4 regions of the Pseudomonas sp. CFBP 8772 genome follow, and region 3 is predicted to be linked to each of the others. Evidence: predicted binding sites of a transcription regulator. Region 3 holds the regulator's gene; each other region holds the start of a gene.
What was found. Region 3 encodes FliA, which starts transcription of late flagellar genes. Its sites were predicted from a motif close to CTAAAGTTTNNNNNNNNNNNGCCGNTAA; they were not measured.
Positions count from the first base shown of each region.

Region 1: IFT99_RS03670 (methyl-accepting chemotaxis protein) is a predicted target of FliA. The motif match lies at 6,009-6,036, and genes of this name have one in related genera.
Region 2: IFT99_RS20500 (methyl-accepting chemotaxis protein) is a predicted target of FliA. The motif match lies at 5,032-5,059, and genes of this name have one in related genera.
Region 4: IFT99_RS08885 (methyl-accepting chemotaxis protein) is a predicted target of FliA. The motif match lies at 3,190-3,217, and genes of this name have one in related genera.

Region 1 is NZ_JACYUI010000001.1:851,182-859,281, reverse strand. Features, by position in the region: gene IFT99_RS03690 (sugar phosphate isomerase/epimerase family protein) at 53-874, shown strand; gene IFT99_RS03685 (sugar kinase) at 867-1,832, shown strand; gene IFT99_RS03680 (MFS transporter) at 1,903-3,219, shown strand; gene IFT99_RS03675 (2-hydroxyacid dehydrogenase) at 3,234-4,214, shown strand; gene IFT99_RS03670 (methyl-accepting chemotaxis protein) at 4,326-5,951, opposite strand; gene IFT99_RS03665 (DUF1652 domain-containing protein) at 6,360-6,623, shown strand; gene IFT99_RS03660 (UvrD-helicase domain-containing protein) at 6,642-8,100, opposite strand, start outside.
Region 2 is NZ_JACYUI010000011.1:101,089-109,188, forward strand. Features, by position in the region: gene nhaA (Na+/H+ antiporter NhaA) at 20-1,390, shown strand; gene IFT99_RS20480 (hypothetical protein) at 1,552-1,752, opposite strand; gene IFT99_RS20485 (hypothetical protein) at 1,802-2,065, opposite strand; gene IFT99_RS20490 (MFS transporter) at 2,138-3,364, shown strand; gene IFT99_RS20495 (hypothetical protein) at 3,672-4,469, shown strand; gene IFT99_RS20500 (methyl-accepting chemotaxis protein) at 5,149-6,771, shown strand; gene wecB (non-hydrolyzing UDP-N-acetylglucosamine 2-epimerase) at 7,662-8,100, shown strand, end outside.
Region 3 is NZ_JACYUI010000001.1:103,586-111,685, forward strand. Features, by position in the region: gene flhA (flagellar biosynthesis protein FlhA) at 1-1,105, shown strand, start outside; gene flhF (flagellar biosynthesis protein FlhF) at 1,117-2,460, shown strand; gene fleN (flagellar synthesis regulator FleN) at 2,578-3,411, shown strand; gene fliA (RNA polymerase sigma factor FliA) at 3,408-4,151, shown strand; gene IFT99_RS00475 (chemotaxis response regulator CheY) at 4,395-4,769, shown strand; gene IFT99_RS00480 (protein phosphatase CheZ) at 4,789-5,577, shown strand; gene IFT99_RS00485 (chemotaxis protein CheA) at 5,722-8,046, shown strand.
Region 4 is NZ_JACYUI010000003.1:460,369-468,468, forward strand. Features, by position in the region: gene IFT99_RS08870 (chemotaxis protein CheW) at 1-1,174, opposite strand, end outside; gene IFT99_RS08875 (STAS domain-containing protein) at 1,241-1,528, opposite strand; gene IFT99_RS08880 (response regulator) at 1,552-1,920, opposite strand; gene IFT99_RS08885 (methyl-accepting chemotaxis protein) at 1,930-3,144, opposite strand; gene IFT99_RS08890 (cyclophilin-like fold protein) at 3,717-4,241, shown strand; gene IFT99_RS26280 (PA0061/PA0062 family lipoprotein) at 4,429-4,824, shown strand; gene IFT99_RS08900 (membrane-bound PQQ-dependent dehydrogenase, glucose/quinate/shikimate family) at 4,904-7,282, opposite strand; gene IFT99_RS08905 (MFS transporter) at 7,343-8,100, opposite strand, start outside.

The sequences.
Region 1 (8,100 bases), 750 kb from region 3:
CTCGGTTCGCTCGTTCGAACAAAAATGTAACCGGTTTCAGAGGACAATAATAATGACCCTACCATCCGTTGCCATCAGCCTCGGCGCCTTCGGTGCCGATCATGTACGCGGCCAAGGCCAGGCCAGTTTCATCCCGTTGCTGGTCAACGCTGGCGTCACGCGCATCGAGCTGCGGGAAGAGCTGTTCAGCCCCAGCGTCGACGACCAAGACCTCCCTGCCCTCGCCCGCGCCATCCAGACTCAAGGCCTGGAATGCCTGTACTCCGCTCCCCTTGAGCTGTGGCTCGAAGGCGACAGTCAGCCGAACCAAGAACTCATCCCGACCCTCGAACGCGCCACGGCGTGCGGTGCGTTCTGGCTCAAAGTATCGCTGGGGCATTTTGGCGAGCACTGCGACGTGGCGGCGCTGGCCGATCGTCTTGCACCCTATGACGTTCACTTGCTGGTGGAAAACGATCAGACCGAGCAAGGTGGCCGCATCGAGCCCTTCGTTCGGTTCTTCGCGCAGCTCACCGCGCTGCAAATGCCCATCGGCATGACCTTCGACATCGGCAACTGGCGCTGGCAGGAACAGTCCGCCCGCGACGCCGCACAGCAGCTGGGGCGTTACGTCGAGTACCTGCACTGCAAGGCAATCACCCGGAACGGGGCAGCCAAGCTCATCGCCGTACCGCCAGCGCCGGCCGATCTGCAAGAGTGGGAACAGCTCATCCAGCACATGCCGGTAAACCTGCCCCGCGCCGTCGAATACCCGCTGCAAGGCGATGACCTGCTGCAGGTGACACGCGAACAGGTTGCCCTGCTCGCCCGCCTTGGCCAGTCGCAGCCCACTCACTCCAACGCGAAGGAAACGGAGGCGCTGAGCCATGTCTGAGATCGATATTCTCTCGTTCGGTGAGACCATGACCATGCTGGTGGCCGAGCAAACCGGTGACTTGGCGCAGGTTCGCCACTTCGAGAAACGCATCGCCGGCGCCGACAGCAATGTGGCGATCGGGCTGTCCCGACTGGGCTTCAAAGTGGCGTGGCTAAGCCGGGTCGGCAACGATTCCATGGGCCGCTTCGTCACCGACAGCCTGCAACAGGAAGGCGTCGATTGCGGCCACGTCACCGTGGACGCCGCGCACCCCACCGGCTTTCAGTTCAAATCCCTGGAGCTGGAAGGCGCCGACCCTGTGGTCGAGTACTTCCGTCGCGGCTCGGCGGCCAGCCATTTGTCGGTCAACGACATCGTCCCCGAGCTGCTCAAGGCCCGGCATCTGCACGCCACGGGCATCCCGGCGGCGCTGTCCGACACCTGTCGGGAGCTTTCCCACGTGCTGATGACGCAAATGCGCGAGGCCGGCCGCAGCGTGTCGTTCGACCCCAATCTGCGGCCTTCGCTGTGGTCGAGCCAGGCGACGATGATCCGCGAAGTCAACCACCTTGCCAGCCACGCGCACTGGGTCATGCCGGGGCTGGCCGAGGGTGAATTGCTCACCGGTTTCGACACCCCGGCGGACATCGCCCGTTTCTACCTGGACATGGGCGTCGAGGCGGTGATCATCAAACTCGGCGCCAAGGGTGCGTATTACCGAACCCAACTCAATGAGGCGTTCCTGCCCGGCGTGCCGGTGCCAAAGGTGGTCGACACCGTGGGCGCAGGCGACGGTTTTGCCGTCGGCGTGATCAGCGCGCTGCTGGAAAACCTCGGCTTCGAACAGGCCACTGCCCGGGGCAACTGGGTCGGCAGCCAGGCCGTGCAAAGCCGTGGCGACATGGAAGGCCTGCCCTCCCGCGCCGCCCTCGATGCGGCCAACGTCTCGGCAGGCGCGCGACGACAGAGCGCCTGACCCTCGCGTTTACACACACCGAATCTTCATCACCTGCTGCGACAAAAACAACATGCTCAGGGAGCCTGAAATGGACAAGCTGCTCGAATCCGTGAAACACGCCGGCCTCAAACGTCGCTGGCTATTGATCATGCCCATCGTCTTCATCACCTACAGCCTGGCGTACCTGGACCGCGCCAACTATGGCTTTGCCGCTGCTTCGGGGATGGCCGAAGACCTGCACATCACGCCGGGCATGTCGTCCCTGCTGGGTGCGTTGTTTTTCCTCGGTTACTTCTTCTTCCAGGTGCCCGGCGCCATCTATGCGCAGAAGAAAAGCGTCAAGAAACTCATCTTCGTCAGCCTGATTCTGTGGGGCGGCCTGGCCACCCTGACCGGCATCGTCTCCAACGCCTACATGCTGATCGGCATCCGCTTCATGCTCGGTGTGGTCGAAGCGGCCGTCATGCCGGCGATGCTGGTCTACCTCTGCTACTGGTTCACCAAGGCCGAACGCTCGCGGGCCAACACCGTGCTGATTCTCGGCAACCCGGTGACGATGCTGTGGATGTCGGTGGTGTCCGGCTATCTGGTGGCGCACTTCAGCTGGCGCTGGATGTTCATCGTTGAAGGCCTGCCGGCGTTGATCTGGGCGTTTATCTGGTGGCGTCTGGTGGACGAGCGTCCGGCCCAGGCCAAGTGGCTGACCGCTGAAGAAAAGACCGAACTGCAAGCGCGCCTCGACGCCGAACAGGTCGGCATCAAGCCAGTAAAAAACTACGCCGAAGCCTTCCGCTCGCCACGCGTGCTGCTGCTGGCCGCGCAGTATTTCTGCTGGAGCATCGGCGTTTATGGCTTCGTGCTGTGGCTGCCGACGATCATCAAGAAAGGCATGCAGATGGACATGGTTGAAGCCGGCTGGCTTTCTGCCTTGCCGTATCTGGCGGCGGTGATCGGCATGGTGCTGGTGTCGTGGGCGTCCGATAAAACCCAGAAGCGCAAAGCGTTTGTCTGGCCGCCGCTGCTGCTGGCCGCCGTTGCGTTCTACGGCTCGTATGCGCTGGGCACCGAGCATTTCTGGTGGTCGTACTCGCTGCTGGTCATTGCCGGTGCCTGCATGTACGCGCCCTACGGTCCGTTCTTCGCCATCGTCCCGGAAATCCTCCCGGCCAACGTCGCGGGCGGCGCCATGGCCTTGATCAACAGCCTCGGCGCGCTGGGTTCCTTCGCCGGTTCCTACCTCGTCGGCTACCTCAACGGCGTCACCGGCACCTTGAGCGCGTCGTACCTGTTCATGAGCGGCGCGCTGCTGGTGTCGGTGGTGCTGACGCTGCTGCTCAAGCCGGACAGCAAGCCCCGCCCGCTGAGCGACAAGCCCGGCGTTGGTCCCGCGCCTGCCCATTCCTGATCCGGAGCCCTTCGATGACTCACCATGTTGTGCTGTACAAAAAACTCTCGGCGCCTTTGATGGAGCGCCTGCAAGCCCAGGCCGAGGTCACGCTGATCGACGATCCGAAATCCAGCGACGGCCTGGCCCGCCTGCGCGACGCCCTGCCCCGCGCCGATGCCCTGCTGGGCGCGAGCGTGAGGCTGGATGCCGAGCTGCTGGACCTGGCGCCGAAGCTCAAGGCGGTGTCCAGCGTCTCGGTGGGCGTCGACAATTACGATATCGAGTACCTGACCCGGCGCGGCATTCTGCTCACCAACACGCCGGATGTGCTGACCGAAACCACCGCCGACACCGGTTTCGCGCTGATCATGGCCACGGCCCGTCGGGTGGTGGAGCTGGCGAATATGGTTCGCGATGGCCAGTGGAAGCAGAACATCGGGCCGAAGCATTTTGGTTCCGATGTGCATGGCAAGACGTTGGGGATCATCGGTATGGGCCGGATTGGCGAAGCGGTCGCGCAACGGGGTCATTTCGGTTTCGCGATGCCGGTGATCTATCACAGCCACTCACCGAAGCCGGCGGTGGAAGCGCGCTTTGAGGCCCGCTATCGCAGCCTGGAGGACCTGTTGCGCGAAGCTGATTTTGTCTGCCTGACCGTGCCGCTGACCGCTGAAACCGAGGGACTGATTGGCACGGAACAATTTGCGCAGATGCGCCCGGAGACGATCTTCATCAACATCGCCCGGGGCAAAGTGGTGGAGGAGCCGGCGCTGATTGCCGCGCTGCACAACGGCCAGATCCGCGCGGCAGGTCTGGACGTCTTTGAACAGGAGCCCGTGAGCCCGGACTCGCCGCTACTGAGGATGGACAACGTGGTGGCAACCCCCCACATGGGCTCGGCGACCCACGAAACCCGCGAGGCCATGGCCCGCTGTGCCGTGGACAACCTGCTGGCGGCCCTGGCAGGCGAGCGACCGAAGGATCTGGTCAATCCTGCTGCGTGGCATGGCTGACATCTACCCGGTGGGATCAGGTAATGCTCGCGAACTCAGCCCGTCGAGCAAGCTCGCTCCCACTCGATTCCGCCAGTCCTTGAGACCTGTGACCCTCACCAAATCAGCCGCTTAGACCACAAACTTCGCCACCATTGCTTTCAGGTCCACCGCCAGTCGTGACAGTTCATGGCTGGCCGCGCTGGTCTGGTTCGCGCCGGCCGCCGTCTGCGCGGCGAGGTCGCGGATGTTGACCAGATTGCGGTCGACTTCCCTCGACACCTGCGCCTGTTCTTCCGAGGCGCTGGCGATCACCAGGTTGCGTTCATTGATCTGCGCAATGGCTTCGGTGATCAGCTCAAGTGCATCACCTGCCGAACTGGCCAGGCTGAGCGTGGTGCGGGTGCTCTCGGTGTTGCGCGACATGGATTGCACGGCGTCGCCGGTGCGGGTCTGAATGCCGGCGACCATCTGTTCGATTTCCGTGGTCGATTGCGCGGTGCGGTGGGCCAGCGCGCGGACTTCGTCGGCGACCACGGCAAACCCGCGACCCGCCTCCCCCGCACGCGCGGCCTCGATGGCCGCGTTGAGGGCCAGCAGGTTGGTCTGCTCGGCAATCGAGCGAATCACGTCCAGCACCTTGCCGATGTCACGCCCCTGGGCAGCCAGGCCTTCGACCAGCCCGGAAGTGGCCTGGATCTGCTGGGCCATATCCTGAATTGACCTAACCGTCTCGATGACCCGTTCACGGCCCTGACGCGCGGTCTGGTTGGACTGCTGTGACGCTTCGGACGTCGACACCGCGTTGCGCGCGACCTCCTCGACGGCGGCCGTCATCTCGTTGACCGCCGTTGCCGCCTGCTCGATCTCGTTGTTCTGCTGTTGCAAACCGCGCGAGGACTCTTCTGTCACCGCGCTCAGTTCCTCGGCCGCCGAGGCCAGTTGCGTGGACGAGCCGGAAATCAGCTCGATGGTCTGGCGCAGATTGCGCTGCATCGTTGCCAGGGCGCGCAACAGCAGGGTCGCTTCGTCCTTGCCGTCGACTTCGATGGACCGGGTCAGATCGCCCGATGAAATTTCTTCTGCGGCACGAACCGCTCGGCTCATCGGGTTGACGATACTTCGGGTGAGCACCCACGCCAACAGGATGGTGAGCAGGACGGCGACCGCTGACACCGCAATCATGCTCAGGTTGGCGCTTTCATATTCCTGTCTGGAAATCTCTCCCGCTTCCGTGGCGCTCTTCGTGTTGATGGCGATCAACTGATTGATCTGCGCACCCATGAGATCAGTGGCTTCCTTCATGCGGGTGTTGATCAACGCGCGCATGTCATCAACCTTGTCTTGATGGGACAAATCCAGCACGTTGGCCTGAATGCCAAGGAACGTCGCCAGCGTGGCTTCAAACTGGTTGTAAAGCGCCAGCTCATCCGCCTCGGCCGGCAGTGCGGCGTAGGCTTTTTTGGCAGCCTGCAACTTACCGATCAGTTCAGCGATCCGTGCATCGGTTTCACGCAGCGACGCCGGTTCCCGGTTGACCAGCGTGCGAAACGAGGTGATGCGCAAGCGCAGGCTGTTCTCCAGCATCCCGGTTAAATGGCCGATACTCGGCAGTTGGTTGGACTCCATGTCAATGGTGGCCTGGCGAATCTGCGCCATCCGGTGGACCGAGAAAACGCTCAAGCCAATGACCAGCGCGGCAATGAAAGCGAATCCCAGGAATGCGCGAGGCGCAATGTTCATGTTTCTTATCGACATGGATGATCTCTCTGGAAGGCTGATACTGCATGGCGTCTTTTATTGTCACTCGTCCTGTTATCGGCAGCCCCTTAACTTTCATGCGAAGGCTTTAAACGTTTAGAGAGATATATTTATGGTAGCCAACTTTGTACGAGAGTTTTTAGATAGCTATAACGATTCAGCCTTTGTTTAAACATGCGCCTGGATATAAGCGTCACATGACAAAGATCAACTAAAGATGAAATTTCCCATCGGCCGGGATTTATTTACCGACACGGTCTAAACGCGGTGCTACCTTTACCTGACCCTTGGTCTGGGTGCCGGGCTTGGCCAAGCGACGTGTCGATCGCTACCGAAGCCTGGACAGACCTGCCGTTTTCCTACCCTGCGGAGCTTGTGAAGTGCTCGATTGAACGAGGTGGGTCCATGAACAAAGTCACGTTCCCGAACGCCTGCCAGCTGATGCGCTGGCATTTTCATCCGGTGGGCTTCGAAGCCAACATGGATGCACCCGGCAGTATGGTGGCCCGCCTGTTCGACAGGGCCAGCGGCGAGACGGTGATCGCCATCGCCGCCATCCCCTGCGCCACCGTGATGAATGCGACGGATGTCGAGCGCATCATCGAGGCCATCGAAGTGGAGATCGAAACCTTCATTCCGAGACGCTCGCTGTACCTCAATCGGGCCTGAAGGCCTGGGCGTCATGCTCTATTCGACTGAAGTGCCGAGTGACGTGCTCAACGAAGTGCTGAGTGAAGCAGCGCCTCGGCGATCATCGAAAAACGGCTTGTCCCCTGCAACCCGCGCCGACGCGCGCGGGATGTTTGCATCGTCGTTACCCGCGGCGTCGATAAACCAGTAGCAGTGACGAACCGCGCGGGTGATGGCGACATAGGCCAGACGCAACACTTCATCTTTCTGCGCGTTGTCGAACGCTTCCAGATCCCCTTCCCGGCCCAGACCCGCCAGCTGATAGACCTGATTCTTGTACGGCGACTGCGTCAGATGCTGACAATCGCCGAGCAGAAACACGGCGTCGGCCTGCAAGCCCTTGGCGCTGTGGTAGGTCAGTTGCTTCAGGCGACGTTCCTGGGGCGGCAACCGGTAATCGGCATCGGCGAGGGCCTGCAAAGCTTCCGGCAAGCGGCTGCGTTCACTGCCTTTGCGGTACAGCAGCAGCACCGAGTCGCCGGCATTGTAATGTTCCGTCAGGCTGGCGAGCAGCCGGTCATCGTCGCGGTCCAGTACGGTCACCGGCAGCAGCGCCTGCTCGGCGCCGCTGGCGCGGGCCTTCTTGCCGCTGATGGCCGGTGCGGCGCGTACGATGTGTTCAGCCGCGTCGATGATGTGCTGGTGGCTGCGGAAGTTGTCGCTGAGCATGACCTTGGTGGTCGCGGGGGAGGAAAACTCCTTGGCAAACTCCATGAAGAATTTCGGCGAACTGCCGCGCCAGCCGTAGATCGATTGCCAGTCATCGCCCACGCACAGCAGCGATGAACGCTGGGCGCCACGCCCGACATGCAGCGCCGGGCCACGACTGCGGATCTCGCGCAGGCTGGCGCGGATCCACGAGACGATCTGCGGCGAGACATCCTGGAACTCATCGATCATCAAATGCGACAGCGGTCGCAGCCCCGCGTCGCTGACCAGCTTGAGGTTTTCGGGCGAGTTTTCACCGAACAGCGAGAACATCCGGTTGTAGGTCATTACCGGCGGCGATTGATCCAGCAGGTGATTCTCGAAGGCCTTCCAGAACAGGCTGAGCGCCTCGAAGAAAAACCGGTCGGGGTCCTGATCCGAGAAGCTCATCTGCGCCACGGCGTCCGGCACGTCCAGCCCGAGGTTCTCGATGAAGCTGGCAGCGGCGACAAAACAGTCCAGCAGCGGCGCCGCGCTCAGCTCGCCTTTGACCTTGTAATCGAAGCCCGGCCCCGCCACGGCCGCGCCGGACAACGACTGCATCATGCCCCGCGAGGCCTGGTAGTTTTCCAGCCAGATGACCGGCTTGCGGCAAAACGCCTGAAACAGCGTGCGCTTGATCACCCACTCGGCCCACACCGGCAGCTTGGCGTCCGGGCGGCGCAGGTGCTGGTCTTCGCTGGGGTCGAAGCCAAGGACGATCCAGGCATCCAGCTCGGCGGCATAACCGTGGACGTGAAAGGTCAGG
Region 2 (8,100 bases), on a different contig from region 3:
CCGCCAGTGGAGCTTGACTGTGGCCAGTAAAAGATCAGCACCGCCCGCTATTCCTCGTCCTCAGGTTCTAACTGAGCGTGCGCTTGCAGCGCTGGAACGTTTCTCCCATATCGAGGCTGTAAGCGGCATTGCACTGCTGTTGGCGGCGATCGTCGCGCTGATCTGGGCAAACAGTCCGATAGCGGCGTCGTACGAGCACTTCTGGAACGCCGAACTGACCTTGGGTCTGGGGCCGTTCAGCGTTTCACGCTCACTGCATTTCATGGTCAACGACGGGCTGATGACAGTGTTCTTCCTTGTGGTGGGCGCTGAAATCCGTCAAGAAATAAACGATGGTGCGCTGTCGAGCTTCAAGCTCGCTACGCTCCCATTGGGCGCTGCGCTCGGTGGGGTAATGGTGCCGGCCTTCATCTACACCCTACTCAATGTCGGTACTCCAGCCGCCAATGGCTGGGCCGTACCGACGGCGACCGACATCGCCTTTGCCGTCGGAGTCCTTGCTTTACTGGGTAAAGCAATCCCCGGCTCAGTCAGGATCCTGCTGCTGGCCCTGGCCATCATTGATGACATTGTCGCCATCCTGATCATTGCGATTTTCTACACCGCGAGTCTGGATTGCCTGGGGCTGGTCATCGCAGCTGGCGGGTTGTTGCTCGTGCTGATATTTCAACGCATGGGCATCGGGAAAGCCTACGCCTATGTCCTTCCGGGAGTGATCGTGTGGTTTGGACTGCTGAAGACCGGCGTTCATCCAACCCTTGCTGGCGTTGTCCTGGGGCTGATGACACCGGTCCACTCAAAGCCTCTGCGCGAGCGGCCGCTGGATACGATTGGGCGTACTTTCCATGAACTGATGGAGCGTTTGTCACAGACTCAGCAGGACCCAAAGGCCGCAGCCAGGCCGTTGAAACAACTGCGTCATGCTGAGCGGGAGGTGTTATCCCCGGTCCAGCGCGTTCAGATAGGGTTGCACCCATGGGTCGCTTACGGCGTCATGCCGCTTTTCGCGCTGGCGAATGCCGGGGTCAGTCTGAAGGGTGTCAACCTGGAGGATGCGGTGGCGCATGGCGTGTTTGTCGGGGTATCGAGCGCTTTGATAGTGGGTAAACCGTTGGGCGTCATCATGGCCAGCTTCGCGTTGGTCAAACTAAGGGTCTGCGAACTGCCGGAAGGCGTCACGTGGGCGGGCGTTGGGTTGGTAGGACTTCTCGCAGGCATCGGCTTTACCATGTCGATTTTCATTTCAGGACTGGCGTTCAGCGATCCTGGCTTGTTGGCGGCGTCCAAGCTTGGGGTGCTCGCCGCTTCCACAGTGGCGGCGATGCTGGGTTTGGCGTGGGGCAGGGCCAGGTTTCGTTCAGCTGCCGTGCCCCAGGCCTCAGATAGTTGATTGCTCGTCTTGTGAAGAACTCTCCAGGCACTGGGCAGCGCTGGACTGACTGCCCTTGCCCGATGCGTCGGCATACCCAAGAGAAGACCTGAATGCAAGCGCAGGCCCCGTGGCTATTTGAACCGAGCAGAGGAGTCCAAGTCATGCCGTTGAGCGCGCAGTTACTTCTGCTTTATGTGCGCCAACGCCTTGTTGGCCGCTTTGGCCTGCTGATGCTCATGGTGACATGACGAGGTGAAGTCTGCCTCCGTCTCTGCCTTCAGCTTGTCGAATGCCGCTTCGCATTCGTGATGATCATCCTTGGCCAATGCAGGTCCGGTGACGATAAGTGTGATAAGCAGCGATAAAGAAAGAAAACGCATCGACAATTCCTTTCAAATCACAGCCTTTGATGAGCGGAAATCAGCGCACTCAGAGATGTTTTTTGACTTCTTTATCCACATGCTTATCCGCTTTATGACGTTCCTCGTCGTCATGTTTAACGCCTTTATCCACTTCGCTGGCGTCGTGCTTGACGCCTTTGTCGGCTTCCTTGGCATCGTGTTCTACGCCCTTGTCCAACTCCCGATTGTCGTGACGGATACCTTTTGCCACGTCGTCTTCGGCGAGGGCCAAAGGAACAACGGACGCAGTCATCAGTGCAGTGATGAGTGCAGACGAAACGAGCTTGTGCATGGTAATACTCCTGAGCGAACGTCGAGGTCCTCATGACCCCATCGCTTTTCAGCGTAGACAAAGTTCCGCAACATGGAAGTCGTTTGGCAATGTCACGCCCACGCGCACAAGGGGGAACACGTGCTGGTGACCGGAATCCTCTGGGCAGCGTTTTTCATCATTAACTTCAACGTGGTGATGATGATCCCGCTGCTGCCTTTTATTCAGCGTGATCTGCACCTTTCTTCCAGTGAGTCAGGGTGGATATTGGCCGCTTTTCCGGTCGTGGCGCTGATCAGCAATCTCGCCCTTGGTCCGCTGATTGATCGCTTTGGCAGAAAGCTGTTTATCACGGTGGGAGGGGCTGCTTGCTGCTGCACGCTGCTGATCACCGCCGCATCCCATAGCGCTTCGATGATCGTGCTGAGTCGGGCGGCGACAGGGCTGTTCATGCCGATGATTGGCGCGTCGATTTTCGCCGCCCTGGCGGACTATGTCCCCGAGCCCAAACGCACCAGGGCAGCCGGGTATGTCACCACCGCCGCGCCCATTGCCTTTTTGTGCTCGCTGTCGATGGGCGTTGTCGTCGGAGGGCTGCTGTCGTGGCAAGTCACGGTCATTGGCCTCGCGCTTGTCTGCGCCGCCCTTGCCGGACTGGCGCTTACCTTTCCGACACCGCCTTCAGCTTCGTTGTCTTCTTCCAGAATAAGCCGAGCCATGTACAAGGAGCGCTTGACGTCGCTGTCGGCCAGTCCCGGCACCCGCCCGCTAATGGCGGCGTACTTTTGCTGGTCGATTGGCGTGTACGTTTTTCTGGGGCTGTATCCGAGCTGGCTGGTGCAGCACGGCCTGTCCTCATTCGGCGTCGATACCGTCGGCTCGGTCATCTTTATTGGCGAGGTCGGCGGACTGTTCGGCGCGATGCTTTCCGCCAGGCTTGCCAGTCGGTTCAACAATCCGTTGCGCCTGTGCGCCGTCGCCTCGATGGCGATCGCGGTGGTGATTCAGGTGATCCCATGGGGCGAGGGCTCGCCGTTTACGCAAGGCGCCGCCTACATGGCTTTCGCGTTCGGCCGAGACCTGATGCTGGCGTTGATCCTGGGCGATGCCATGGGGCTGGTTGAAGCGTCGCGCAGGGGAAGTCTTAACTCATCGCTCAACGCGGTCTACCAAACGGGCGGCACGCTGGGGGGATTGTTGAGTGCCTGGCTCTATGGCTTGAGCACCGGGTACTTTGCGAATGTCGTGGGCGCTTCGCTGGCGTTCGTGGCGTCTGCGGTTTTGCTGCACGGTATCTCGGGGGCGAGGATTCGTTCCTGAGGTCGCCACGGGATTGTGTACTGCCATTTGTAGTCGGTGAGCCTGAAGCGGGCGCCTGACGCCCGCCCGCAGTGCTTGCATTGCCCCCACGACTACGAGGCGTTTAAAAAAAGAGCGAAAGCGCGTGGTTGCATTGCTCTGTGCGCGGAACCGATCGGCCCTCCAGCGCCACACAAGGGCAACCCACTCACCACGCGAACCTCACAGCGATCGCCCCGTGACAACATCCAACACGCCTGCACCTGTGCAAGCGGCCAAGAGTGGGCTTGGGGCACTGCCAACCGACCTTTCAGTTTGGAGAAAAAACGTGAAATTACCCGGAATCGGCGCCTCGTCGCCCAAGACGCCTGACATTACCCCCCATGCCTCCAAGCCGGACGCCAAACCGACGCCCGACGCGGGCAAACCGACGAATAGCCCCAATGACTCCGGTAACGGCGGCAGCCGCGCCACCGGTAACTTCAGCAACGTGGCCCAAGGTACCGGGGCTCTGGCCAGCGGCGGCGCGGCCATCTATCGGGCTGACCAAAGCACGCAGAATTCCCAATACGCCGCTCAGTCCCCCACAGGCGCGGTCAACTATGGCGGCCCTGCCGGGAGTGGCGCGCCGGCCGCTTTGCAAAACCAGTCTCTGGCTGAGCAAAGCCCGGGGCTGAGCAACAACGGTGAGGCCTCGAAGCCGTCTTCTCCCTTGATGCAGCTGCTTGATAAGTTAATCGGGGCGCTGTTGCAGCCGTTCGGTGGCGGGGCGAGTGCGCATTCCGCCGGCGATTCTGCCCGCACCCAGACCAAGGACGCCCCTGTGGCGGAGAAAGGCGATGACAAGAACGGACTGGCATCGGCCGCTGGCGAAGTGGGCAAAGCGCTGTGGATGGTCCCCGGCTTGAGTAACGTCATGACGGGGATCGGTGAGTCTGATGGCAGCGCTGGCGGGATGATCAAAGGCGGGGTCGAAGGCGGGGTGCACACCGCCAAAGGCGCGGCCGAAGGCCTGATCGGCGGTGGCGGCAACCCGGCAGCCATGGCGGCTGGCGCCTATGCCGGCGCCTTGTCAGAAACCAAAGCGGCACCCGAAGAGGTGCGCAACGTAGCGGGCATGCTCTAAACGATTCCTGCCGCATGTTTCTTTTGGGGGACATGCCTGGCAGGGCCTGAATCAGGGTACTGAGGATCATCTCCGACAACAGAAACCTTGTAAAAACTGGTCTTTGAGATACGCCACCAGAGCAGTGCCAGCCCTGGGAATTTGTGGCGAGTAAGGTCGAACCAGATTGATCTCGTCCGAGAACGCCCCCTTGAGTTGCCAGTGCTCAAGTAGTTGAACCAGAGAACCTTCCCCCCGACGCTGCCTGAGCGCTGATGTTGTTGCCGAGCGAGAGCGACAGGTGCAGTCAACCTGAGAAGCCCACGCACAGCGCCTGCCGAGTGCCTGACGTCTAAAAAACGTTTGGCGATACGCACGTAGGCGTCGCGCACCTCTGCGACCAGTGCGCTGCCTGCATCGTCCCCATCAATAGCAGTGTCTGTGTGGCGGAAGTCCTCGACCCTGCTTATCCCGTCAAAAAGTACCGCTCCGTGCTCGAAAAGGGCAGAGGCGTAGGGTGGACTAAAGCGAATCCATCTCCGCGCGCGTGATGCTGCACGTTTGATGGCAAATAACAGCCGGATTCAAGCTGCGAAGAAAGCTGTCGATAAGAGTGATGTCGGAATGATATCGACCAGGTTGTTCACGAAAAAAACTAAAAGCCGGAGCGAAGGATGCTCCACTGTCGAAGTGCACACCTATGTTTAGCAAACTCAGTATTACCCAAAAGCTCTATCTCAGTTTCGCCGCGATCGTGGTGATTCTGGGCATTCTTGTCTTCAGTGCCTATCGTGGTTTTGGTCAGGTCGACAGCGCAATTAACAGCAACGTCCACACGTATCGTGTGTTAAATCAGTCCCAGATGGCCCTTGAACAGTTGATCAATATCGAGACCGGCATGCGCGGCTTCGTGATTACTGGCAAGGACAACTTTCTTGAGCCGCAGATTGCCGGTGAAGCGAAGTTTTCCGAGGCGTTGGCAACGCTCAAATCATTGACGATTGATAACGCCGAACAACAGAAACGACTGGCTTCATTGGCGCAGTTACAAACACGCTGGCTGGACGAAGATGTTCATTCGATCATTGCTCAGCGTCGTCAATTGGCACAAAGCGGCAACTCCGATGATTCGGTTGATCAGCGCATCGACAGTGGCGCGGACAAAGCCAAAATGGATGGCATGCGCGGGATCATTTCAGATATGTCGCAGACGGAAGAAGCCCTGCTGGCACGGCGCACTCAAGAGATGAACGACGCCAAGGATCGCGCGATCACGATCCTGATGGCCGGTGGGCTGATTGCCGCCGTTCTGGCAATCATTCTGGCTTACGCCTTGGGCCGCACGGTCCGTGCCCGCCTGCAGGTGGCTATCGACGCGGCAACCGCAGTCGCCGAGGGCAGACTGGACACGGTGATCGATACCAGTACCAGCGATGAACTGCCTAAGGCGTTTGCTCGTATGCAAGCTCGCTTGCGAGAAATGATCCAGCAGATCAATCAAGCTGCCAGCCAGTTGATCGAGTCCGTGCAGAACATCTCAGGGGCGTCGCAGCAGCTTTCCGGCGCGGTGAGCGAACAATCCAACGCAGCATCAGCGATGGCGGCCACGGTTGAAGAGCTGACGGTCAGTATCAATCATGTTTCCAATAACGCGGGGGAGGCCGGTGGACTTGCCAGTCGCTCTGGTCAGCAATCGTTGGATGGATCGGCCGTCATCCAGAACACCCTTACCAGCATGAATGGTATCGCCAAGACCGTGCAGCATGCGTCGACCAAGGTGTCGGAGCTGGGTCAACACTCCGAGCAGATTTCCACCATCGTCAGTGTTATTCAGGGCATCGCAGATCAAACCAATCTGCTTGCCCTCAATGCGGCCATTGAGGCGGCGCGGGCGGGGGAGCAGGGTCGCGGCTTTGCAGTCGTGGCCGACGAGGTGCGGTTGCTGGCGCAGAACACCGGTAAATCCACCAAGGAAATTGCCGGGATGATCGACAAGATCCAGCTCGGCGTCCGCGATACCGTGGAGAGCATGCGCAGCGGCGTGATGGAAGTTAGCCAGGGCGTTGAGATGGCGGAGTCGGCAGGCAAGGCGATTACCGAAATCAGTGAAAGCTCTGGCCAGGTGCTCGTGGTCGTCGAACAGATATCGCTGGCATTGCGTGAGCAAACAGCGGCCAGTCAGGACGTCGCCCGTAACGTCGAGCGATCTGCACAGATGTCCGAGCAGAATAATCTGTCCGTGCAAGACCTTCTGCGCAGCAGCCATGATCTGAATCAGCTGGCGATAGGGCTCAAGCAGGAAGTGGGTCGGTTCCGTCTGTAGGGCTGTCAGAAATGATGTGTTCTTGAAGATGAATGCGGAAGGCTTGCCGGTATGCCGGGCAGAAGAACACTGCCCTGGCGTCCCCCGTGACCTTCCCGGCTGGTCTATTGGCGGGCTAAGCAGTCGCGCGGGATCCGGGCGAGGTTCGGCTGGGTGCACAACCCGATCGTTACCATGCCGGTTCGAGGTGACTTTTTTCACCCTTAAAGACTCACCCTGAACAGGCCGCCCCAGCGAAGACGCTGGGTGCTGCATGAGCGCTAACCCGTGATGGCCTCATATATTTCTCTTTCGATACATAACAGGCTTGCAACTGGGTATGTATTGTCCGACACTCTCGCTATCGGCTTCGACAATATACAGGCGCCATTGCGGTGACTATCGAAGGTGCATTGGATTAAGTATTTCTATATAGCCCGCGTCGCGACAACGGTATATAAGAAAAGGTCCAGATCGGCAGACGGGCGGCATTTATTAATCCCGGCACCCCCGGAAACACTGGGGCAAACGCCCATTAAGTTGCTCAAGAAGTTTCCATTCCCAACGAAATAAAAACCCCTAATCGACTGTTCATGACTTCAGAAGTTTCACACTGAATAATTAAACATTCTTTTTGCCCATCTGTGTTTGCAGTCATCCCTATTAGTGTTAATAATCCCGACTGCTCCGGGAAGCAAGGCAATGCGCCATCTCACAAGAAGTGAATATCAAGTCTGAATTCTGATTAAGTCCCCGGCCCAATAAACTCAATTCTCAGTTCGTTCAAGACGCAATGACGCCTTGAGCAGCGAGTAGGCGCGGAACATCCGTGTGAGGAGGGCATCATCGCTCGTAGTCATTCCGGGATTAAAATCCTGTCGATTTTCGGTACACGTCCGGAAGCCATCAAGATGGCCCCGCTGGTAAAGGCACTGGCTGCAGAGCCGGGTATTCACTCGCAGATCTGCATCACCGGCCAACACCAGAGCATGCTCAAGCAGGTGCTGGAGCTGTTCGATCTGAAAGCCGATTTCACACTGGATGTGATGACGCCGCACCAGACCCTCAATTCGCTGACAGCCGCGTTGTACGGAGCCATTGATCCGGTGTTGGAAATCACCCGGCCGGACCGTGTGCTGGTGCATGGTGACACCACGTCCGCCATGGTCGCGTCGATGTGCGCCTTCCATCGCCGGATCCCTGTGGGGCATGTCGAAGCCGGTCTTCGCACGGGTGACATCTACAGCCCATGGCCTGAAGAGATGAACCGCCGCTGCATCGATCTGAGTGCCGACATGCTGTTCGCCCCGACCGATGAATCGCGCCGCAATCTGCTGGGCGAGCGCTTGC
Region 3 (8,100 bases):
CAAGCGTCAACAAGAGCTGCTGCCATCGCCGACCCGCGCGCAGGAATCCAAGGAGCTGGGCTGGGACGACGTCACCCCGATCGACATGATCGGCCTGGAAGTCGGTTACCGCCTGATTCCGCTGGTGGACCGCAACCAGGGAGGGCAACTGCTGGCGCGGATCAAGGGCGTGCGCAAGAAGCTCTCCCAGGAGCTGGGCTTCCTCATGCCGACCGTGCACATTCGCGACAACCTCGACCTGGCGCCCAGCGCCTATCGCCTGACGCTCATGGGCGTGACCCTGGCCGAAGCCGAGATCTACCCCGACCGCGAACTGGCCATCAACCCCGGCCAGGTATTTGGCAGCCTCAACGGCATCACTGCCAAAGACCCGGCGTTTGGCCTGGAGGCCGTGTGGATCGAAATCAGCCAGCGCGCCCAGGCGCAATCCCTCGGTTACACCGTGGTGGACGCCAGTACCGTGGTGGCGACCCACTTGAACCAGATTCTCTACAAGCACTCTCATGAACTGATCGGCCACGAGGAAGTCCAGCAATTGATGACCCTGCTGGCCAAGGGATCGCCAAAACTGGCGGAAGAGCTGGTCCCGGGTGTGCTGTCGCTGTCGGCCCTGCTGAAGGTGCTGCAGGCGCTGCTCGCCGAACAGGTACCGGTTCGCGACATCCGCTCCATCGCCGAGGCTATCGCCAACAACGCTGCGCGTAGTCAAGATACCGCCGCGCTGGTGGCTGCAGTACGGGTCGGATTGTCCCGCGCAATCGTCCAAAGCATTGTCGGCATTGAGCCGGAGCTGCCTGTGATCACCCTTGAACCAAGGTTGGAACAGATATTGCTAAATAGTCTGCAGAAGGCAGGTCAGGGTCAGGAAGAAGGCGTTCTCCTCGAACCGAGCATGGCTGAGAAACTTCAGCGCTCGTTGATCGAAGCGGCGCAGCGTCAGGAGATGCAGGGGCAGCCGGTTATTTTGTTGGTCGCAGGTCCGGTTCGCGCCATGTTGTCCCGCTTTGGACGGTTGGCTGTACCGAATATGCATGTTTTGGCTTACCAGGAAATTCCTGACAATAAGCAAGTCACCATCGTAGCGACTGTCGGGCCTAACGGCTGAGGTAGTGAGTCATGCAAGTTAAGCGTTTTTTCGCCGCCGATATGCGACAAGCCATGAAACTGGTTCGCGATGAGCTGGGCGCTGAAGCCGCCATCATCGGGAACCGGCGGATCGCCGGCGGCGTGGAACTGACCGCGGCCCTGGACTACAAGTTGTCTGCGCTGGCCCCCCGTGTGCCGAACATCGAACTCGAAGAAGAGCTGCGCAAGACTCAGTCGCGCATCGTCACCGCTCAGGCGGAGCTGACCCACCGCAGCGAGCTGGACACTGTCGCCAATCGCCAGTTGTTCGTCGGTCTGGCGATGGATGACAGCAAGCAGATCGAACCGACCCTGGAAGAACCGTTTCGCCCGTCGGTCCACGCCGCTGTTGCCGCCGAGCGTGCCGAACGCAACGCCGAGCCTGCCGTCGGCGACCGTGCCTACGAAGCGATGCGCTCCGAATTGAACGGCCTGCGCGAACTGCTGGAAGTCCAGCTGGGCTCGCTGGCCTGGAACCAGCTGCAAGGCAGCCGTCCGCAGCAGGCCAACCTGTGGCGCCGTCTGCAGCGTGTCGGCCTCTCCGGCCCACTGTCCCGCGATCTGTTGGCGATGGTCCCGGAATCCGGTGATCAGGCTCACACCTGGCGCATGCTGCTGGCCCATCTGGCCCGCATGATTGCCACGCCGGACATCGAGCCGCTGGAAGAGGGCGGTGTGATTGCCATGGTCGGCCCTGCCGGCATGGGTAAAACCACCACGCTGGCTAAACTGGCGGCCCGATATGTGTTGAAATACGGCGCGCAAAATATCGCGCTGGTGAGCATGGACAGTTTCCGCATTGGCGCTCAGGAACAGCTTAAAACCCTGGGCCGGATCCTCAATGTACCGGTCACCCACGTCGACCCGGGCCAGTCCCTGGCACAGGCGCTGGAGCCGCTGTTGCGCAAGCGCGTGGTGTTGATCGACACCGCCGGCCTGCAAGCCAGCGATCCGGCACTGCGTCTGCAACTGGAAACCCTCGCCGGCCGTGGCATCAAGGCGCGCAACTACCTGGTGCTGGCAACAACCAGCCAGAAGCAGGTGCTGTCAGCGGCTTATCACAGTTACAAACGTTGCGGCCTGGCCGGGTGCATCCTGACCAAGCTCGACGAAACGGCCAGCCTCGGCGAAGTGCTCAGCCTGGCCGTGACACACGAACTGCCTGTGGCCTATCTCACGGATGGCCCACGGATACCGGATGATCTGCATTTGCCGCGTCGGCACCAATTGGTGAGCCGGGCTGTGAGTGTGCAGATGCAGGAGGAGCCTAGCGAGGAAGCGATGGCGGATATGTTTGCGGATCTTTATCACAGCACCGGCAAGCGTGCGGGCTAGGTAGAGAAATGACAGTGGAATTTTCCTGCATCGATGGTCTGCCAGGCATTGTTCAGGCACTGAACGTGCAGCCCGACATGTGGCTTAGGTCTAAGCAAGACAAGGTAAACAATTAACATGGGCAGCATGCATCCCGTACAGGTTATCGCGGTGACCGGTGGCAAAGGTGGCGTAGGCAAGACCAACGTTTCAGTGAATCTTTCACTGGCGCTGGCCGAGCTGGGACGTCGCGTCATGCTGCTGGACGCCGATCTGGGTCTGGCCAACGTCGACGTATTGTTGGGTCTGACCCCCAAGCGCACCCTGGCTGATGTCATCGAAGGGCGGTGCGAGCTGCGCGATGTCCTGCTGCAGGGCCCGGGCGGCGTACGCATCGTGCCGGCGGCATCGGGCACCCAGAGCATGGTCCACCTGACCCCGGCGCAGCATGCCGGGCTGATTCAGGCTTTCAGTGACATCGGCGACAACCTCGATGTGCTGGTCATTGATACGGCCGCCGGCATCGGCGAGTCGGTCGTGAGCTTTGTCCGCGCCGCCCAGGAAGTGCTGCTGGTGGTGTGCGACGAGCCCACGTCGATCACCGACGCCTACGCCCTGATCAAACTGCTCAACCGCGATTACGGCATGAACCGCTTCCGCGTCCTGGCCAACATGGCCCAGAGCCCGCAGGAAGGGCGCAACCTCTTCGCCAAGCTGACGAAAGTCACCGACCGTTTTCTCGACGTGGCCCTGCAGTATGTAGGCGCCGTGCCGTACGACGAATGCGTACGCAAGGCCGTGCAGAAACAGCGCGCCGTGTACGAAGCGTTTCCGCGTTCCAAATGTGCCCTGGCGTTCAAGGCCATCGCGCAGAAAGTCGACACCTGGCCGCTGCCGGCGAACCCGCGCGGTCACCTGGAATTTTTCGTAGAACGCCTCGTGCATCACACCAGCGCAGGGCCCGTCTCATGACAGCAAGTGGCTATCGCATGTACAGCAAATCGTCCAAAGACTCCCAGTATGAGCTGATCGAGCGTTATGCACCGCTGGTCAAACGAATCGCCTACCACTTGCTGGCGCGTCTGCCGGCCAGTGTGCAGGTCGAGGATTTGATTCAGGCGGGCATGATTGGCTTGCTCGAAGTCTCGACCAAATACGACTCCACCAAAGGGGCCAGTTTCGAGACGTACGCGGGTATTCGTATCCGTGGCGCGATGCTCGACGAAGTGCGCAAGGGGGACTGGGCACCGCGCTCGGTCCACCGCAACACGCGCATGGTCAGCGACGCGATTCGTGCAATCGAAGCAAAAACCGGCCGTGACGCTAAAGATCACGAGGTTGCTGCCGAACTTGAATTGAGTCTCGACGATTACTACGGGATTTTGAACGATACCCTGGGCAGCCGCCTGTTCAGTTTCGACGACCTGTTGCAGGACGGCGAACACGAAGGGCTGCACGAGGACGGCGCGAGCCAGTCCCTCGAACCGTCGCGGGATCTGGAAGACGAGCGCTTCCAGGCCGCGCTGGCCGAGGCGATCGCCAACTTGCCCGAACGTGAACGCCTGGTCTTGTCGCTGTACTACGACGAAGAGCTGAACCTCAAGGAAATCGGTGAGGTCCTGGGGGTCAGCGAATCGCGTGTCAGCCAGCTGCACAGTCAATGCGCGGCGCGGCTGCGCGGTCGTCTTGGCGAGTGGCGCGCACGTTCGTGAATCAGGCGCAGGCCATGAGGCCTGCGTGTTTTGCTTGTAAGACCGGCTGTGCAAGACGTGAGCGGGAAGCAAAAGAGACACGGCAGGAGTCGGTCGAACCGGGTCGTAGATGATCCGGTTTCGCTGCGCTCGTTCCGGTCGATTGAAACCCCTTTTCATGTTCGGCACAGACGGTATTGATTGGACGCGCGTTCAGGTGCTGAACGCGTTAAAGACTGCTTGGAGGTCGAATTGGACAAGAACATGAAAATCCTCATCGTTGATGACTTCTCAACGATGCGGCGGATCATAAAAAACCTGTTGCGTGACCTTGGGTTCACCAACACGGCCGAAGCAGATGACGGACTCACCGCATTGCCCATGCTGCAAAGCGGCGCTTTTGACTTCCTCGTCACTGACTGGAACATGCCGGGCATGTCCGGCATCGACCTGTTGCGTCAGGTGCGTGCCGACGAGCGTCTGCGCAGTCTGCCGGTGCTGATGGTGACTGCCGAAGCCAAGCGCGAGCAGATCATCGAAGCCGCTCAGGCCGGTGTGAACGGCTACGTGGTGAAGCCGTTCACCGCGCAAGTGCTCAAAGAAAAAATCGAAAAAATATTTGAGCGCGTCAATAGCTGATGTCCGCTGCGAGGGCGCTATGGATTCCAAAGATTCGACAATGGGTGACTTTGAGTCAACCCTGAAGAAACACGCACAAGAGCTGGTCGCGAGCCTTGAAAAAGGCAAGTTCGGCGACGCCGTGCAACTGATCCATGAGCTTAACCAGACCCGCGACCGCGGCCTGTATCAGGAAGTCGGCAAACTGACGCGCGAGCTGCACAGCGCGATCGTCAACTTCCAGATCGACCCGAACATGCCCCAGGCCGAGGAGGTCTCCCAGATCACCGACGCCACCGAGCGGCTGTCGTACGTGGTCAGGCTGACCGAAAACGCGGCCAACCGGACCATGGACCTGGTGGAGCAGAGCACGCCGTTGATGCACGGGCTCAGTGACGACGCCAAGGCGTTGAGCGCCGATTGGGGACGCTTCATGCGCCGCGAAATCAGCGCCGAAGAGTTCCGTGATCTGGCCCGCCGCGTCGATGTGTTCCTGACCCGCAGCGAGAAAGAGACCACCGAAGTCTCCGCGCACCTGAACGACATTCTGCTCGCTCAGGATTACCAGGACCTCACCGGTCAGGTGATCAAGCGCGTGACCACGCTGGTCACCGAAGTCGAGCGCAATCTGCTCAAGCTGGTGCTCATGGCGAGCCAGGTGGACCGCTTCGCGGGCATCGAGCACGACCAGGAAATGTTCCGTCAGCAAAAAGAACAAGAAAAACTTCACTCCAAGGGTGAAGGTCCGCAGATTCATGCCGATAAACGTGAAGACGTTGTATCCGGACAGGATGATGTTGACGATCTGCTATCCAGCCTCGGATTCTGATTCGGTCATTCTGTCTCGGTCTTCAGGTTTTCTGTGAAAGTGGCTGCTGGACCCGCGCGCCAATGCTTCGACGAAAGCAATGCGCGCAGGCCGTCAGTGCAGCCTCCGGATCGGTTTGACGGTTAATTTTAGGAGCACCCCCCAATGAGCTTCGGCGCCGATGAAGAAATCCTTCAGGATTTTCTGGTAGAGGCCGGCGAGATTCTCGAGCTGTTGTCAGAGCAGTTGGTCGAGCTGGAAAGCCGGCCGGACGATGCGGACCTGCTCAATGCAATTTTTCGCGGTTTTCACACTGTAAAAGGGGGCGCCGGCTTCCTCCAGCTCAACGAGCTGGTTGAATGCTGTCACATCGCCGAGAACGTGTTCGACATCCTGCGCAAGGGTGAACGCCGCGTCGACTCGGAGCTCATGGACGTGGTCCTTGAAGCACTCGACACCGTCAACAGCATGTTCGGTCAAGTGCGCGAGCGCTCCAGCGTTACCCCCGCCACACCTGAATTGCTGGCCGCGCTGGCTCGCCTGGCCGAGCCTGCTTCGCAAGAGGAAGTGGCTGCAGCCCCGGTGGTCGAAGAGCCGGTGGCTGAAGCGCCGTCCGAAGACATCACCGACCTTGAATTCGAACAGCTTCTGGATTCGCTGAACGCCGTCAAGGCGCAAGCGGCGGGCGGTCCTGCACCGGTTGCCTCTGCCCCTGCGGCAGCCGCACCTGTCGCGGCAGCACCGGCGGCAGCGGCTCCCGCTGCACCGGCCGGCGCTGCGGCCAGCGATGAAATCACCGACGCTGAATTCGAATCACTCCTCGATCAGTTGCATGGCAAAGGCCAGTTCGCCGTCGATGCCGTGCAACCGCCGGCGGCCGTGACGCCGTCTGCCGCACCGGCCAGTGACGAAATCACTGACGACGAATTTGAGTCGCTGCTGGATCAGTTGCATGGCAAAGGCTCGTTCTCGCCGGATGCCGTTGGTACTGCTGCTCCTGACGCCGCGGCTCATGCTGCTCCTGCTGCCGCTGCGCCTGCCGCGCCGGTTGCACCTGCGGCCCCGTCGAAAGCGGCGGCCTCGGACGAAATCACCGACAACGAATTCGAAGACCTGCTGGACCAGTTGCACGGCAAAGGCAAGTTCGAACCTGCGGTGGCCGCCGCGGCACCGGCCAACAAGCCTGAGCCCGTCGCAAAAGCCGAACCTGCCAAACCGACGCCTGCTGCGGCGGCACCGGCCAAAGCGACGCCTGCCTCTGCGCCTGCTCCGGCGCGTGCTGCTGCTCCGGCGGCCAGCGAAAAACCGCCGGCTGAAGCCGAAACCACCGTGCGCGTCGACACCGCGCGGCTGGACGAAATCATGAACATGGTCGGTGAACTGGTGCTGGTGCGTAACCGCCTGGTGCGCCTGGGCGCCAACAGCGCCGATGAAGCCATGTCCAAGGCCGTGTCCAATCTGGACGTGGTGACTGCTGACCTGCAGACCGCGGTCATGAAGACCCGCATGCAGCCGATCAAGAAAGTGTTCGGTCGCTTCCCGCGACTGGTTCGCGATCTGGCGCGTCAGTTGAAGAAAGAAATCAGCCTTGAACTGGTGGGTGAAGAAACCGACCTGGACAAAAACCTCGTCGAAGCCCTGGCCGACCCGCTGGTCCACTTGGTGCGCAACGCGGTCGACCACGGTATCGAGTCGCCTGAAGAGCGCGAGGCGTCGGGCAAGGCCCGGAACGGTCGTGTGATTCTCTCGGCCGAACAGGAAGGCGATCACATCCTGCTGTCGATTTCCGATGACGGCAAAGGCATGGACCCTGCGGTCCTGCGTGCGATCGCGGTCAAGCGTGGCGTGATGGACAAGGACGCAGCGGATCGCCTCAGCGACACCGACTGCTACAACCTGATCTTCGCACCGGGCTTCTCGACCAAGACCGAGATTTCCGATGTGTCCGGGCGTGGCGTGGGCATGGACGTGGTGAAAACCAAGATCTCCCAGCTCAACGGCTCGATCAACATCCATTCGACCAAGGGCCTGGGCTCGAAGATCGTCATCAAGGTCCCGCTGACCCTGGCGATCATGCCGACGCTGATGGTCATGCTGGGCAATCAGGCCTTCGCGTTCCCGCTGGTCAACGTCAACGAGATCTTCCACCTGGACCTGTCGACCACCAACGTCGTCGACGGTCAGGAGGTGGTCATCGTCCGCGACAAGGCGCTGCCACTGTTCTACCTCAAGCGCTGGCTGGTCAGTTCGGCGGCTCACGAGGAGCAGCGCGAAGGTCACGTGGTGATCCTGTCGGTCGGCACGCAACGCATCGGCTTCGTGGTGGATCAGTTGGTCGGCCAGGAAGAAGTGGTCATCAAGCCGCTGGGCAAGATGCTGCAAGGTACGCCGGGCATGTCGGGCGCCACCATCACCGGTGACGGTCGCATCGCACTGATTCTCGATGTCCCGAGCATGCTCAAGCGCTACGCGGCACGACGGATTGGTTAGGCAGGATCGGCTTAAGCAGGCGGCTTTCGATGTTCTGTAGGACCGGCTTCAGCC
Region 4 (8,100 bases), on a different contig from region 3:
TCTCAACGACGGTCTTGTCCAGTTCGGTTTCTGCACCGCTGATGGTCAGCTCGATGTCCTTGCCCAGCTCTTGGCTGATGTCCCGCACCACGCGGCGGAAGCGGTTAAACGTGTCGCCGATGGGAATCATGCGCAGGTGCAGTGCGCCGTCGAGGATTTCCTCCACCAGTCCCGAGACCGTCGACGTCGCTTCCTGCAGCGGGTCGTTGTTGCAGGAACGGGCCAACAAGCTGGCGCCGGCGCTCGCTATCACCAGTTCGCCGACCAGGTTGATCAGTTCGTCCAGCTTGTCCGCGTTGACGCGCACGTAGTTGCCGTCCCGGGTTTTCGGCTCACTGGCCGCCGGCAGACGCTGCACCGAAGCGGTCAGTGGGCCCTGCTCGGCCTGAGCAACCAGCTCGCTGCCGATGGCCACAGCGCTGTGGGGCGCTTCGTCGATGGCATCGATGCGCACGTCACAGTCGTCCCGCACGAAGTCGAAGACTTCATTGAGGGTGGCGTGGCTGGCCGTCGAGCGCAAATCGATCTCGAAACCCAGGTAGCAGCTTTCCGGGTCCCAGCTGTCCAGTGCCGGAATGCTGTCAGTGAGGGTCGTGACCTGGGCTATCTGACCCAGGGTTTCCAGGTAGCGCAGGAACGAGAGCGGGTCCATGCCATTGCGAAATACGTGCACACCGAAGCGCAGGGAGATATGCCAGAGCACCTCGGCCGGCGCGCCTGCACGGTCAGCAGCGCCGGCTTCTGTGTGTTGCGCGCCGGTGTCGGGGGTATGGTGCGACGCCTGATAGGTGCTCAACGCCTCGCGCAACGCCGCTTCACGCTCCAGGGCTGCCGGCTGGAGCGTCTCGCCACGACTGGCGACGACGTTGATCAGCTCCAGCATATGGTCGCCGCACTTGAGCAGCACCGCGATCAGCCGGGAGTCGACTGCCACACTGCCGTCGCGCAGTCGGTCGAGTACGTCCTCGACAATGTGCGTGAAGCTGACGACCGGGTTCAGGCCGAACAGGCCGGCGGACCCCTTGATGGTGTGGGCGGCACGAAAAATCGCGCCGATGGCATCCTGGTCGGCGGGCTCGGTTTCCAGTTGCAGGAGGGATTGCTCCATGACCTGCAACAGTTCGTGGGCCTCGACGATGAATGTCTGCAATGCCTGGTCGAGATTGATGCTCACCTGGACCTTCCTTGTCTATCAATGAACGTGCAATGAACGCGATTGGGGCACGCGTCGCTGGACTGGCTATGAAGCGGCTTTGCGACACAGCTCAAGGGCCTGCGTGACCGCCACGCTCTGGCCGGTGACGCTCAACGCTGTGCCAGCGCTGTCGGCTTCACGCTGGATGACCGCGAGCAACTGCAGCCCCGCGCCATCCATTTCGGTAACCTGCGAGAGGTCCAGCATCAGGCGTGGCGCGCCGCTTATCCGGGGCAACAGCTCGCCCGCCAGCTCGGCAACGGTGTAGATCGTCAGCTCGCCGTCAATGCTGACGCAGGTGCTGTCGTCGAGTGTTTCGATGGTGATCGGCATCGCAGCCTCCCTCGCGCAAGGATTCAGGGCAGGATCAGTTTCGACACCGCTGCCAGCATCTGTGCCGGCTGGAACGGCTTGACCACCCACGCTTTGGCGCCCGCAGCCTGCCCCTCGGCCTTTTTCGATTCCTGGGACTCGGTGGTCAGCATGATGATCGGGGTGAACTTGTAGCTGGCCAGTTTCTTGACCTCCTTGACGAAGGTGATGCCGTCCATGTTGGGCATGTTCACGTCGCTGATGATCAAGTGCACTTTCTGCCCGGTGAGCTTGCCCAGCGCATCCTTGCCGTCGCACGCTTCGATCACGTCGTAACCGGCGCTTTTCAAGGCAATGCCTACCACTTGCCGCACGCTGCTGGAGTCGTCGACCACTAATACATTCTTCGCCATGATGAGCTCCTAAAAGAAGGTGATGTCTTGAGAGTTCTGCTGCACAGGCGTCTCGCCACGATGGGTGCGCCGCTGCTCGTCGGTGGCGTAGGTAGCGTCCATTCGCGCCAGCCACTGGCGGGCGTCGATGGACGTTGCCTGGTCCGGGGCCTCGTTTGCCTGCCGCAGGTGGCCATGCAAATCTTCCATGTTGTCCCGCACGTGGCTGAGGATCTGGCTCACACGGTCCTGGAATTGCAGGTCGACCAGCACCTCCGTCATCTCATCACCAATGCCGCGGCTTTCCTGCTTGAGCAGGTCCGCGGATTCGGCCAGCCGGCCAGTGATGTTATGGAAGCGCTCGAGCACGACTTGAATGCTGTTTTCTGACGCGGCCACCGATTGGCTGTCCTGATCGGCGCTGCTGGAGGCGGCGTGCACCAATTGCGTGATGCCGTTATTGATGATGTCGACCTTGGCCGACATCTGCTGGCCGGTTTCACTGGATTTGCTCGACAGGCTGCGCACCGCGTCGGCCACCACGGCAAAGCCGCGACCGGCTTCACCTGCCCGTGCCGCCTCAATGGCCGCGTTCAGCGCCAGCAGGTTGGTCTGCGCGGCAATGGCTGCTACGTCGGCGGCCATGGTGCGCAGTTCGCCGGTATACGCGGTGAGGCCGCGCACCTGGGCCAGGGTTTGGTCGCGGCTGGTTTGAGCGGCCTTGAGCGAGTTGATCACCTGGCTCAAATCGCTTTCGCTGAGTGACAGCACTTCAAGCGCCCCGTCTGCGGTTTGCCCGTCGAGTTCGCCGGCAGCGCGCTGGGAAGCCTGAACCGTTTCCTGCAATCGCGCGGCGATCCCGATGAAACGGTTGGTCAGATTCACAATCGCTTCTTCGGTCTGATACCGAGAGCTTTCCACCTGCCGGGCCCAGATCGGCATGGCGCCCAGCAACACCTCATTGAGTTGTACGCCCGAGGTCATGCCGTTGCTCGCCGCGTCCGCCTCTGACTGCTCCGCCTGCGCCCGAGCCGTGGCTCGCAGCACCACGTCACGCTGGGAAGCTGCACTCCAGGCACCTGCGCCGAGGCCGATCAAAACCAGCGCTGCGCACGCGATGAGGTTGGGGAGAGAGGTTGACTGGGCGAGTATCCATGCAACGGCAGGCACGACCGGAATCAAAGCGAACCAGAGAACACGCGGATGAAGAGGAGGGGCAATGCGAATGGATTGACGCTGGGTCATGGGTTCGATCCTTGAACAAACTTGCGTATGTAACTGACATCACGGTTATCTGCCCAGTGCGTCACAACTTGAGTCATCCCCCTCTGCCTTCCGTCTGGTTTATGACTGTCGCGTGACGCTGAAGAGGCCTGCGCTCCTTGTAACCGCCGGCCACGATGACCCGATTGAGGGTCATTCCAACGTGCCAAATCGTAAACTTTTTTGTTGCGGCACGATGCGCAAAGTGTCCGAACCCCCTGCTATCGCATTGGCAGGATGGTGGGATCAGGGCTCGGCAAAGATCGACCATCGTCAACATCCTGATTAAGACTTATATAAAAGTCTGGAGATTGAAACGCCCTTCCCCGGGCAACTGGCGCGCCCTGCCCTGCAACTTTCCGGCATTGGTGAAGTTTGTTCATAAAAGCATTCTGGAGAGCCGTATGGTTCAGGCCAATTCCCCGACGTAGAGTGTTGTGACAGCAGGTATCCGATGGGGATTGGACGCGAAAGCAATGAGATCGCTGACCACTTACCCCATCACGGCTGATTAACATTTTCCGAATCACCCCACTGCATAAGGTGCCCACAGGATGCGCGACAAACGATTCGCCCTATTCACCCAAGCTCATGTCGGGGGCGCAAGGGGACTGACGCGGGCCTTCGGACTTCTGTTGGGCCTGACAGCCTTGAGCGAAAGCAATGCCTCGCCTGCGACCCCCGTGGGCCCTGCCCCCGCGGCCACGTCAGCCACCGCGCAGCTTCCAGAATCCCGTATCTGGATGACGGTTCGCGACACGCGCTTCGCGATCACCCTGGCGGATACACCAGCGGCGCGGGCATTTGCCGCCCTGCTCCCACTCTCCATCGACATGCCTGACCTGAACAATAACGAGAAGCACGCTGAACTGCCGACATCGCTGCCAACAAGTACGATTCGCCCCGGCACGATCCACAGCGGCGATCTGATGCTGTACGGACCACGCACGCTGGTCGCGTTCTACGCTACTTTCTCATCGCCCTATTCCTACACTCGTTTGGGCCGCATCGACAATGCCGCCGAACTGGCCCGCGTCTTTGGCAGCGATGCAGTACGCATCGCTTTTTCAAAACAATAACGTCAGACGATTTTTCTCAAAGGGCTGCGCTTTTTAACGGCCCGTTGGTGGACATCGTTTTTATAACGAAAGCACTCACGTTGCGATTCTTGAGTGACGGCGCCTGCCGTCGTGTCGAGCGCCGCGGGCGAAGCGTGGTGCGCGTTAAATATTTAAAGACATTAACCAATTAACGAACGGGCATCCCATGAAATTACGTACTTTTGCGACAACCTTAGTGTCTGTCGCGGTCATAGCCGGCTGTACCACTGGAACACCGCGCCCTGAACCTGGAAAGTCCATCGTCGACATTAAGGCCCACGCAGGAGATGACGTGATCGCGAGACGTCTCGACGGAAATCAGGCCAACAGTTTGAATCGCTTCATTGTTTCGCCAGGCAGGCATTCGATGGAACTGGGGATTGTGATGATCGGGTATCAGAACAGTCATCGTCGCTGCACGGCAACGCTGGACTACGACGGATTTGCGGCCGATGAGCGCTACACATTGGTACAGAGCCGAGCGGATGCAGAGGTCAAGGTGTCGCTGCTGGACAGTCGAGGCGTTGCGGTGGCTCAAGCCGGCAAGGTGCCTTGCCTTTAATCAGCCAATCGGCCCGGCAGGCATTGCGAACTGAAACGAGCGTGGCATCCAGCAAATGTGTGGATGCCACGCTGGCGTCTCAGGGTTTGGGCGCCGGCAACGCGAACGCCACGATCTTGTTGTTCAAGCGCGTTTTGAGCGCTTTCTTGCCCCCTGCCGCAATGACCACGAACTGCCTGCCGCTGTGGGGACCGATATAGGTCACGGGGCTGGCATTGCCGCCCCCTGGCAAACGCGCCGACCAGAGTTCTTCACCGCTGTGCACATCCAGTGCCCGAATCGTGCGCTCGGCGGTCGCCGCAATGAAGATCAGACCACTGCGGGTGCTGACCGAGCCGCCGGTCATTGGCGTCCCCACCGTCACGGGCAACATCGACGGGATGCCCAGCGGGCCGGTGTCTCTTGCCGTCCCCAGCGGTCTGGACCAGAGCAGTTTACCGCTGGCCAGATCCACCGCCGAAATCAGGCCCCATGGCGGCGCGTTGCAGGGCGTGCCGAGCACCGATAAGAAGGTTGTGCCGTAAGCGCCGTAAGGCGTGTTGAGCATGGGCCGCTGCGCATCACCCCCCGGGCTCTGACCGTCCGACAGCCTGAACTTGCGTTCAACCGCCTCCTCCCGGCTGACCAATTCGACGCGGTCCACCATCCGCAGCCAGTTGACGACCATCACGCCATGGTCAAGGTCCACCGACACACCGCCCCAATTGATCCCTCCGGCCGAACCCGGCGCGATCAGCACGGGCTTGCCCAAGGTAATCGGCGTCAGGTGCCCCTCGTAGCGTGACTGGCGAAACTGAATGCGGCACAGCATCTGGTCCAATGGGGTGATGCCCCACATGTCACGTTCCTGCAGCGTCGGCTGGCGAAACGCGGGCAAGCCGATCGACGCAGGCTGAGTCGCCGACAGCCGCTCGCCCTCCGCGATTCCGCCCTGAGGCACTGCCTGCTCTTGAACGGGCGCAATCGGTTTGCCCGTCTCCCGATCCAGGACGAAGACCTCGCCGCGCTTGGTCGCCTGAATCAGCGCATGGCGGATGACGCCGTCGACGGGCAGATCAACCAGCGTCGGCTGAGCCGGCACGTCGTAATCCCAGATGTCGTGATGGGTGGTCTGGAAATGCCAGCGCAACCGACCGGTTTCAGCGTCCAGCGCAATGACGGAGCTTGAGACCTCGTCGTCCCCCGGCCGGCGCAAACCGCCGAAGTTGTCAGGGGTTGCATTGCCCATGGGCAGATAGACCAGGCCGAGGGTTTCATCGGCGCTGATGGGTGCCCAGCTGTTGGGTGAGGAAGGTGAGTAAACCTCGCCACTGGGCGGAGCACCGGCACGATCAGGCTGCTCGGAGTCATAGGTCCAGGCCAGTTGGCCGGTCGCGGCGTCGAAGGCGCGGATGACCCCGGACGGGCCGCCCCAGTACTGACCGTCCGGAATGCCGCCACCGACGACCACCTTGCCGCGAATGATCTGCGGCGCCGAGCTGACGTAATACAGACCGTGCGGGTAGGCCTTGATGCCCTCTCGCAGGTCGACGAAGCCCTTGTCGCCGAATTGCTCGCAGAACTCGCCTGTGCGGGCATCAAGGGCCACCAGCCCGGGCATCTGATTGGGCGCGATGATCCGTTGGGCGCAGGGCCCCTCGGCATTGGGGACCTGGTAGAAGGCGACGCCTCGGCAGGGTTTGCCGGATGCCGCCGTGCCGCCTGAAATGTCCTGATGCCAGCGCTCTTTGCCGGTTTCCGCATTAAGGGCGGTGACGCGATTCTGATCGTTACAGGCATAAAGCGTGTCGCCGACCATAATCGGCACGACTTCAAGGCCACCCTCCGGTCCCGGCCCCATAGGGCCTGTCTCAGCTTCCCAGGCGACTTGCAATTGCTTGACGTTGTCGGGCGTGATCTGCGTCAGCGGGCTGAAACGTGTACCGCCCTGATCATTGCCGAAAGCGGGCCAATCCTGTCGAGCGGCCGCCTCAGTCATGCCGTTTGCCGGGGGATAACTGTTCGATACGCCTGCGCGCAGCAGCGGATCAGAGCCCTCGCCCGACTGGCCATGCAGCACCGCGCCCACCCCAACGCTCACCGTCAACACCGCCAGCGAGCCGAGCCATGCCGATCGGCGCGGAGTTCGAAGCCCCACGGTGCTGGCCACCAGCAGAACGGCCAGCAGCACAGGCAGTCCGAGCCGTGGCAGTAACTGCCAGCCCTCGAACCCGACCTCCCAGACACTCCATGCCACCGTCGCGGCTAACATCATTCCGTAAAGCGGGATAACGCGAGGGTCGCGCCGGAACACGCCGATGGCGCAGATAACCCAGACGATGCCTGCCACCCCGTACCAGGCAGATCCGCCGTCACTGAGCAATACCGCACCGCCTAGAGTCATGGCGACACCCAAAATGGCCAATACCCCGCCAACGCCCTGTCTGAAGAGCCGGGCTGTTCTGTTTTCCATGCGCATGATGTGCCTGTCTGTGAAGGTGTGTTGTGCTGCGGTCAGGGCTGGGCTTCGAAGCCGGATTCAGCCGCGCAAGCGACTGCCGTTCCCGACGATCAACGCACCGAGCACCAGCAATGCGGCGGCGCCCATGAACGTCGCGGCAATAGAGAGGTGATCCAGCAGCAGGCCACCGAGGGCGCCACCGACCATGATCGACAGCTGGATCGCCGCAACCAGCAAGCCGCCTCCGCTCTCCGGGTCATCACTGACGCTTTTGCTGAGCCAGGTGGACCACGCCACCGGAATGGCGGCGTTCAGCCCGCCCCAGCAGATCATCGCCACGGCGACGCCAGGCTTCAGGTGGCCGAACAGCAGCATCAACTGCGTCACCGTCGCCAGCAGCCATGGCAGCCAGCGCAACAGCGCATACATCCGGTCACTCACCAGCGCCGTCCCCGCATAGGTGCCGGCAAAACCCGCTACACCGAGCCCCAGCAAGAAGAGCGACAGCTGCGGGGTGGTCGCGTGCGTGTAGGTTTCAAGGAACGGCCGAAAGTAGGTGAAGGCCGAGAACGCACCGGCGAAGGTCAACATCACCGCGATCATGCCGAACGCCACGTGGCGACGACGCAGCAGCGCGAACAATTGACGGACCGAGCCCGCCGACTTGGGCGGCATGGACGGAAGACTGATCCATTGCCACAGCAGGTTGATCAGCACCAGCGGAACCAGTCCCCAGAATACGCCTCTCCACCCGATGATGCCGCCCAGGTAGCTGCCGATAGGTGCCGCAAATGCCGTGGCGATGGCATTGCCGGTGAAAATGATGCCGAGGGCTT